4 regions of the Mesorhizobium sp. WSM1386 genome follow, and region 3 is predicted to be linked to each of the others. Evidence: predicted binding sites of a transcription regulator. Region 3 holds the regulator's gene; each other region holds the start of a gene.
The links. Region 3 encodes HrcA, which represses chaperone genes, less so after heat shock. Its sites were predicted from a motif close to GTTAGCACTCNCNNNNNGNGAGTGCTAAC; they were not measured.
Positions count from the first base shown of each region.

Region 1: the regulator HrcA is predicted to act here: its motif matches at 1,310-1,338, upstream of AC0NIH_RS14250 (co-chaperone GroES).
Region 2: the regulator HrcA is predicted to act here: its motif matches at 1,051-1,079, upstream of groES (co-chaperone GroES).
Region 4: the regulator HrcA is predicted to act here: its motif matches at 1,315-1,343, upstream of AC0NIH_RS15180 (co-chaperone GroES).

Region 1 covers NZ_CM148373.1:2,917,747-2,919,942, forward strand. Annotated here, with positions in the region: gene AC0NIH_RS14230 (hypothetical protein) at 1-169, shown strand, start outside; gene AC0NIH_RS14235 (hypothetical protein) at 209-400, shown strand; gene AC0NIH_RS14240 (DUF1488 family protein) at 578-844, opposite strand; gene AC0NIH_RS14245 (hypothetical protein) at 911-1,144, opposite strand; gene AC0NIH_RS14250 (co-chaperone GroES) at 1,391-1,750, shown strand; gene groL (chaperonin GroEL) at 1,819-2,196, shown strand, end outside.
Region 2 covers NZ_CM148373.1:6,154,270-6,156,465, forward strand. Annotated here, with positions in the region: gene AC0NIH_RS30020 (transposase) at 1-440, opposite strand, end outside; gene groES (co-chaperone GroES) at 1,133-1,429, shown strand; gene groL (chaperonin GroEL) at 1,494-2,196, shown strand, end outside.
Region 3 covers NZ_CM148373.1:785,226-787,421, forward strand. Annotated here, with positions in the region: gene rph (ribonuclease PH) at 1-300, opposite strand, end outside; gene hrcA (heat-inducible transcriptional repressor HrcA) at 490-1,572, shown strand; gene AC0NIH_RS03735 (hypothetical protein) at 1,642-1,839, shown strand; gene AC0NIH_RS03740 (PQQ-dependent sugar dehydrogenase) at 1,914-2,196, shown strand, end outside.
Region 4 covers NZ_CM148373.1:3,093,284-3,095,479, reverse strand. Annotated here, with positions in the region: gene groL (chaperonin GroEL) at 1-784, opposite strand, end outside; gene AC0NIH_RS15180 (co-chaperone GroES) at 842-1,156, opposite strand; gene AC0NIH_RS15175 (hypothetical protein) at 1,484-1,627, shown strand; gene AC0NIH_RS15170 (usg protein) at 1,669-1,947, shown strand; gene AC0NIH_RS15165 (sulfotransferase family protein) at 2,034-2,196, opposite strand, start outside.

The DNA of each region.
Region 1 (2,196 bases), 2.1 Mb from region 3:
GGGCGTCAAGGCGCCCGCCGCCGGGGCGGCGGTGCGAGCCCGGCCGGCGGGTATCATGCCTCGACTGCGCGAGGTCCTGGTCACGCATGGCGGCATGGCGTTGAAGCTGTCGGTCATCGCCTGGACGGTAACAATCCTGGCTGCCGTGTTTTTCTTGATCAAGGGTTGAGGCTCGACAGAGCGGCCGGGCCGAAAGACGGGACGCCAGATGGCAAATCGCTACGCACTGCGAATGGAGCTTCCCCAGAGCTGGACCATCATCGATGTCTTCACCGGCCAGCCCGCCGTGGTGCGGCAAAGAGTGATGGTGGGCATGAGCCCGCGGGATGCCGAGGACATGGTGGTGCAGATGAATGTCCGCGACGTCAAACGCCGGGAGAGGGCGGAACGAAAGAGCTGATTCCTAAATCGCGTCGCGCTGAAGCGGATTCATGCGAATTGCTTTAGGTCTTTGTTTTCATGTCGTTTCCCCAAACCCCAGGTACTTTTGGGCGACATGCATTGGCCGTCAGTGCAACTGCAATGCGGGGAGCAGAACGCAAGCCCTGATCCGGTTCACCGCATTCGGAAGCAGGTCTCAGCCGAAATCGTCCGATGTCAACACATACATGCTCTTGCGTGTGCGATCGTAGGCCTTCGACGCCACATCGCGAATGACGCTGCTTTCGGTGTCGAAGGTGGCGAGATAGCCGGCTTCGGTGGCGCTGGTTCGCGGCTGGATCTTGGTCATCGCGTCGGCGGCGACGGAAAAGGAAATCTGGAACATGCCGTCATGGCCGACGAAGCGGATCCGCTTGCCGGCTTCGTCATAGCTGCGGCTGCGGTTAGGAAAGGTCAGGCTCATGTTCTTGCCTCCTTTGTTTTGGCGCCATTCCCAAGGGAAAGCGCTTCGCACTTTTCCTGGAATTGCTTAGGCTTTCTTCACCGCCCGCTTCTTCTTCGGCGTCGGGTTCAGGGCTTCCGCGACGCGGTCGGCCTCTTCCTTGGCCAGGCGCAATTGCCTCAGCCTTGCCGTCTTGATCTCCCTGGCCCTTGCCTCGGACATGTACTCGGCGGTGGCCTTGTTGCGCTCCGCCGTCTTCTTCTGCTTGTCGACAAAGCGGGCTTCAGCTTTTTCCATGATCGTCTGATTGCCGTCGGCCATTGTGGAAATCTCCTTGTGCCCTGAAATCGTGAGAGTGAACTTGTCCGATAAATAGGCACTCGACCGGCAAAATTCAATTTTTTGAATTATTTGACTGGGTTTGGGTACCACGAAACCAGGTGCCGAAATAATACTTTTCAATATTTAATTTTGGTCGCGAATAATTTTGGCACTCCTATCTATCGAGTGCCAAAGCGCCTATAGGATGGGTGCGGCCGCCTAAGCCGGCCCCAGAAAGAAGTTCTCATGAAGTTTCGGCCACTCCACGATCGCGTCGTCATCCGGCGCGCCGAAGGCGATATCAAATCCAAGGGCGGCATCATCATCCCCGACACTGCCAAGGAAAAGCCGCAGGAAGGCGAAGTCATCGCTGTCGGCCCCGGCGCACGCGACGAAAACGGCGCGCTTGTGCCGCTCGACGTCAAGGCCGGCGACCTCATCCTGTTCGGCAAATGGTCGGGCACCGAGGTCAAGATCGACGGCGAGGACCTTCTGATCATGAAGGAAGCCGACATCATGGGCGTCATCGACAAGAGCGAGACTGGCGTCATCGACAAGAGCGAGACGGCCGTCACCGACAAACCTGCGGCCAAGAAGGCCGCCTGACCCGGCAGACACCGAGCTTCGGCGGCTCGGTGGCGAACGGGTCCACTCACACGAACGGGATTGAAAAAATGTCTGCCAAGGAAATCAAATTCGCCACCGACGCGCGCGACCGCATGCTGCGCGGCGTCGAGCTTCTCAACAACGCCGTCAAGGTTACCCTCGGTCCCAAGGGCCGCAATGTCGTCATCGACAAGGCCTATGGCGCGCCGCGCATCACCAAGGACGGCGTCACCGTTGCCAAGGAAATCGAGCTTGCCGACAAGTTCGAGAACATGGGCGCGCAGATGGTGCGCGAAGTGGCCTCGAAGACCAATGACCTCGCCGGCGACGGCACCACCACGGCAACCGTGCTGGCCGCCTCGATCCTGCGCGAAGGCGCCAAGCTGGTCGCCGCCGGCATGAACCCGATGGACTTGAAGCGCGGCATCGACCAGGCCGTCGCCGCC
Region 2 (2,196 bases), 1.4 Mb from region 3:
ATTTGGGTCAGTTTCTGGGTCCGTTCCTCGTCAGAGTAGATCTTGCGGCCCCTTCGCACTGTCGCTGCTGGCACTTTCTCCGGCCGGGGCGCCGCACTGGATCCATTCTCCGGTGTACCCTTCCTGGGCTGCGCCTTTACCTTATTATTCGATTTTGGGCTTTTCCTGTTGGCTGGCGGTTCGGTTCCGGCTTCTGACTTGGCGTGCGACGGTTCTGGCATAAGATGCTCCGCTCGTGGACTGTGCATATGTTCAGCATCAGGGGGTGACGGAGTGGAGTCAATACATCCAGCCATCGGCCGCTCGGTCTGTTCAATCTCCGTTGTCGTCTCGGCCATAGCTGCGGAGAGATCGACATCGGCCCAGATGGCACCACCTCGTCGCGGATGACTGCGCTTGTGTTTGACCTCCACTATGAACGGTCGAGTCTGCCGCCTCATAATCTCTTCCTTGTTAAATGAATGGGCAAGAGAGCCGCGGCTGATGGATTGAAGCTCTGGCGACTCCTGTGTCGCGCCGAGCTATATGGGATAAGGCAATGCGGGAGCAAGTCGCACCTGGCAATGAGCCCACACCTTTAAAAAAGCACTGGCGCAGTCGCTTGCGCACTGCTTTACGCGGCAGAAGTCCTTGGCCGCGAGGATCTCGCGGCATTCTTCCAAATGATGCATGTCGACCAACCTCGTGTCAGCTTTGTAGACTCCGCGACACGATGATGCAGGGGGCGTGATCTCGTTTGACCGATTCCGAAGGGAGAACAAATGCCGTCACTCTTTTCGCCCGCTTGGCATGAATTTTGAAGCTCTGGTCGCACCGGCGGCAGAACGATCGACCGGCTAAACCTACTGAAGGGGACGGCAATGAGGATCGATGTGATAGCCTGTAGAATAATTGAGCCAGCGCCTGACAGTATGTCCAGTGCCGGAGAACTTGCACTATGAACGGGCAATCGCTTACAAGCCAAATCCGCAGGTCGCAGGCTTAGCGGCGTGCCCGAATGCCCCCTCCTCCAGTCTTGACCGAAAATAATCCAAGGCCTATTTGTGCATCGTTAGCACTCGCCGGAGTAGAGTGCTAACGACGCTCCGGCTACGGAGAACTGTTCAACCATCCACACCAGGGACATCCAAAAATGGCAAAGTCGAACTTCCGACCGCTGCATGACCGCGTGGTCGTTCGCCGGGTCGAATCCGAATCCAAGACCGCTGGCGGGATCATCATCCCGGATACGGCAAAGGAAAAGCCGCAGGAAGGCGAGATCATCGCCGTCGGCTCCGGCGCTCGCGACGAAGCTGGCAAGCTGGTCCCGCTGGACGTCAAGGACGGCGACCGCATCCTGTTCGGCAAGTGGTCGGGCACGGAAGTCAAGCTCAATGGCGAGGACCTTCTGATCATGAAGGAATCCGACATCATGGGCATTATCGGCTGATATCAGGCCTTTCCCCGTCAACTGAATTCCCGGGCTCGACCAAAGCCCCTGCCAGGAGCTAAAAATGGCTGCCAAAGACGTAAAATTCTCCCGTGATGCCCGCGAGCGCATGCTGCGCGGCGTCAACATCCTCGCCGACGCGGTGAAGGTCACGCTCGGCCCCAAGGGTCGCAACGTCGTCATCGACAAGTCGTTCGGCGCCCCGCGCATCACCAAGGACGGCGTCACCGTCGCCAAGGAAATCGAGCTCGAAGACAAGTTCGAGAACATGGGCGCGCAGATGGTCCGCGAAGTTGCTTCGAAGACCAACGACATTGCCGGCGACGGCACCACGACCGCGACCGTTCTGGCGCAGTCGATCGTCCAGGAAGGCCATAAGGCCGTTGCCGCCGGCATGAACCCGATGGACCTGAAGCGCGGCATCGATCTCGCCGTCACCGAAGTCGTCGCGGCGCTCGGCGAGGCTGCCAAGAAGATCAAGACCTCCGAGGAAGTCGCCCAGGTCGGCACCATCGCCGGCAATGGGGACGAGTCGGTTGGTGCCATGATCGCCGAAGCGATGCAGAAGGTCGGCAACGAAGGCGTCATCACGGTTGAGGAAGCCAAGACCGCCGAGACCGAACTCGAAGTCGTCGAAGGCATGCAGTTCGACCGCGGCTACCTCTCGCCCTACTTCGTCACCAACGCCGACAAGATGGTTGCCGATCTCGAGGACGCCTACATCCTGCTCCACGAGAAGAAGCTCTCCAACCTGCAGGCGATGCTGC
Region 3 (2,196 bases):
GGCGCGCAGCGAACGGCCGATGAGACGCTGGATTTCCAGCGTGCGGCCGCCCTGCTTGCCGGCGGATGCCTCGCGGCGCATGCGCTCGCCGGTCGAGCGCGGCAGCATGCCATATTCGGCTGTCACCCAGCCCTTGCCGGAATTGCGCATCCAGCCCGGCACCTTCTCCTCGAGGCTCGCCGTGCACAGGACATGGGTGTCGCCGAACTTCACCAGGCACGAGCCTTCGGCGTGCTTGGAGACGCCGCGCTCGAAGGAGATGGCGCGCATTTCGTCGAATTGGCGTTTGGAGGGGCGCATTCAGGCTTCTTTCTTGTCATTTTCGGAATCTTGGCCGGCTTGTAGCCTCACCAGGCCTAGGGCGCAAAGGAAAATGGCCCGACATAGGCACCGGGCGATCTGACACAGACGCCGGGCGATCTCATGCAGACACCGGGTTGCGCCCACCGTGCCGAAGTCTATATCCTGAACAAGGAGGTTTTTGGCCGTATGACCAAGGCAGTCGATCCGAGTTCGCAATCGCCCGCACTTCAATCACTCGACATGCGCTCACGCGACATCTTCCGGCGCATCGTCGATTCCTATCTCAGGGATGGCGAGCCCGTGGGCTCGCGCAGCCTGTCGCGCATCCTGCCCTCCTCGCTGTCGCCGGCCACCATCCGCAATGTGATGAGCGACCTGGAACACCTCGGGCTGATCTATGCGCCGCACATCTCGGCCGGCCGGCTGCCGACGCAGGCGGGCCTGCGTTTCTTCGTCGATGCCTTCATGGAACTTGGCGACCTCTCCGACGAGGAGCGCCGCACCATCGAGGCACAGGTGCGGGCCTCGGGCTCGGGCGCGACGCTGGAGCATATGCTGACCGAGGCCAGCCAGATGCTGTCGGGCATGTCGCGTGGCGCCGGCCTGGTGCTGGCCGCCAAGAACGAGGTGGCGCTGAAGCACATCGAATTCATCCAGCTGGAGCCGACCAAGGCACTTGCCGTGCTGGTGTCGCAGAATGGCGACGTCGAAAACCGCGTCGTCGAGCTGCCCGCCGGCATCACCGTCTCGCAATTGCACGAGGCCTCGAATTTCCTCAACGCGCATATTCGGGGCCGCACGCTGGCCGAGGCACGGACCGAGATCGCCCGCATCAAGGAAGAGACAAGGGCTGCGCTGGACACGCTGTCGCAGGATCTCGTCGAGAAGGGGCTGGCGGTATGGGCGGGCGCCGAAAGCGGCCTGCCGGCGCGGCTCATCGTGCGCGGCCGGGCCAACCTGCTCGAAAACGTCACCGCGCAGGCCGATATCGAACTGCTGCGGCACCTTTTCGAGGACATGGAGACGCAGGACGGGCTGATCCAGCTGCTTGACCTGGCCGAGCAGGGATCGGGCGTGCGCATCTTCATCGGCTCGGAAAACAAGCTGTTCTCGCTGTCGGGCTCGTCGCTGGTGGTCGCGCCCTATCGCGACAAGGATGCCCGCGTCGTCGGGGCGCTCGGCGTCATCGGCCCGACCCGGCTGAATTACGCGCGCATCGTGCCGATGGTGGATTACACGGCACAGCTGATATCGCGCATGCTGCGCTAGGTGTATTGATATTCAGCCGGCCTGCGAGCGGCGACTTCCTGCGCTTCCTGGCCGCCAAGGAGAAAAAGAATGGCGCTCGAAGAGTTCAAGGCCCGGATCAGCCTGCTGCTGGAGGAAATGGTCAACCAGCCGGAAGACCAGCACGAAATCCAGGAACAGCTGCGCGAGAAGCTGCGCGAAATGCGCGCCATGGGCCTGCCGCTGCCGGCGGATCTCGTCGCCTTGGAAAAGCGCCTCGACGACGATTTTTACGCCGCCGGGACCTGAACCCGGAAGCAAGACGGAACCCAGGGACAAACCGGCCGTTGATACTTCCTTCGCGACCAGGTGGAGGGACGACAATGATCGCTGGGACCCGAATGGCCGGACTGGGGCTTTCCGCACTGCTCCTCGCGACCGCGGCGTTCGCCCAGCAGGCCGACCAGCCGGTGCTGAAGGGTCCGGCCGCCTTTGGCGACTGGCGCGCCGACAAGCCCGGCGTGCGCCGCCTGATCAAGCCGGAAGACCTGCCGAAGCCCAATCTCGCCAAGTCGGCCTCGAACAGCGCCGGCCTTGCCGAAAGGCCGGCGGACGCCAAACCGCAACTGCCGGAAGGCTTTTCGGCCGAGCTGATCGCGTCCGGCA
Region 4 (2,196 bases), 2.3 Mb from region 3:
GCGTGGCGAGCGCCTCGCCCTCGACATCCTCGGCGATGATCAGGAGCGGCTTGCCCGACTGCACCACCGCCTCCAGCGCCGGAAGTAGTGCCTGCAGGTTCGAGAGCTTCTTCTCGTGGATCAGCACATAGGGCTCGTCGAGTTCGACGCGCATCTTGTCCTGATTGGTGATGAAATAAGGGCTGAGATAGCCGCGGTCGAACTGCATGCCCTCAACGACTTCGAGCTCGGTCTCGGCGGTCTTGGCCTCCTCGACGGTGATCACGCCTTCATTGCCGACCTTCTCCATCGCCTCGGCGAGGAAGCGGCCGATCTCGGCATCGCCGTTGGCCGAGATGGTGCCGACCTGCGCGATCTCGTCGTTCCTGGTCACATCGCGGGCATTGGCCTTCAGCTCTGCCACCACCGCCTCCACGGCCTTGTCGATGCCGCGCTTCAGATCCATCGGGTTCATCCCCGAGGCAACCGCCTTGGCGCCTTCCTTGACGATGGCCTGGGCAAGAACGGTCGCGGTCGTGGTGCCGTCGCCGGCGATGTCGTTGGTCTTGGACGCCACTTCGCGCACCATCTGCGCGCCCATGTTCTCGAACTTGTCCTCAAGCTCGATCTCCTTGGCGACGGTGACGCCGTCCTTGGTGATGCGCGGGGCGCCGAATGATTTGTCGATCACCACGTTGCGGCCCTTGGGGCCGAGCGTCACCTTCACCGCATTGGCGAGAATATCGACGCCGCGCAGCATCTTCTCGCGCGCTTCGGTGTGGAATTTAACCTCTTTGGCAGCCATTGGATCACTCCTTCATCTAGGCAGCATTCGTTGACTGGTTGAATTTCCAAGAAGCCGTCAGGCGGCCTTCTTGATCTGCGCGGCCTCTTCGATCACGCCCATCACGTCACTTTCCTTCATGACGAGCAGATCCTGGCCGTCGAGCCGTATCTCGGTGCCGGACCATTTGCCGAACAGGATGCGGTCGCCGACCTTGACGTCGAGCTCGACCAGCTTGCCGCCGTCGTCGCGCGCGCCGGGACCGACAGCGAGTACCTCGCCTTCCTGCGGCTTCTCCTTGGCGGTGTCGGGAATGATGATGCCGCCCGCGGTCTTTTCCTCGGCGTCGATGCGGCGGACCAGGATACGGTCATGCAATGGACGGAACGCCATTTCGTTCTCCTTCTGGACAAACATGTTTTTCGCGGTTCCTCCGCAACCGGACCGGCAAAATCGGCCGGCGCGGAACGCAGCGACCCTTGCTCAGGCATCGCGCGCGCATATCGAGCTAGTTTTGCCGTTTTTAGGTTTCAAGAGCCCCGCCAAAAAATTTTGGCACTCCTGCGCCGCGAGTGCCAAGAGCCTGTTATCGCGACCTTATCCAGGTCGGATGCCGGCTTGAATCTTCTATCCTTGTTCAACAGATTATACGCGGCTGGCGCATCCCGGGCGCCGGAACCGCGATCCGCTCAAGGAGTTGTTTGCAGACGGAGCACATCGATGGACCGACAGATTTTTTCGCCGCTCACCTCCACCCCTGCCGCCGAAAGCTCCAACCGCGCGCTTGACCGCCTGCTCCAGGATACCAGCGACGGCGACGTCTCGGCACTGCGCCAGCCGAGCGGCGATTCCATCACCACTTAAAACTGGCTGGATGCCTAATACCTGACAGGAAGGAGAAACGAATGATCGCAAGCGTCAGCAAGGAATTCCGCCTCCAGATGGAAGGCTACGGCCTGACCACTGCGGAGATTCACTATCACCTGCCCGATCATCCGAGCCTGCTCCAGCTCTATGTCTGGCAGGATTATGACCTTGCGCCCGAGTTCCCCGAGCTTCACGGGTTCCTATCCTATTGGGAGCGCCAACTCGAAGGCCCGCTGCACTCGGTTCGCGTCGCCCACCACCGGCTGATCCAGCCTTCGGAATGGCGGGCCATCGACGGCATCATCGCTATCCAGTAGCGCGAGCAACCCGCTCCAAACCCGCCAAATCCATGGAGCTGGTCGGAAGTCGAAGCAGACATTTGAAGGCGACGCGCGGCACCACCTCACCAGAAGCCGATCAACGACCTCAATATCGCCGTGGGGCCGATCGCTTCCCGGCAGGTCCTGCGAAACCCGGCTCGGCCCGTTGCGGCAAGCACGTCGCGGTCGATGTCACCTAGGATAAAGCGTGCATTGCGCCAGCCGATCCTGGCGAGCGCCGATGCC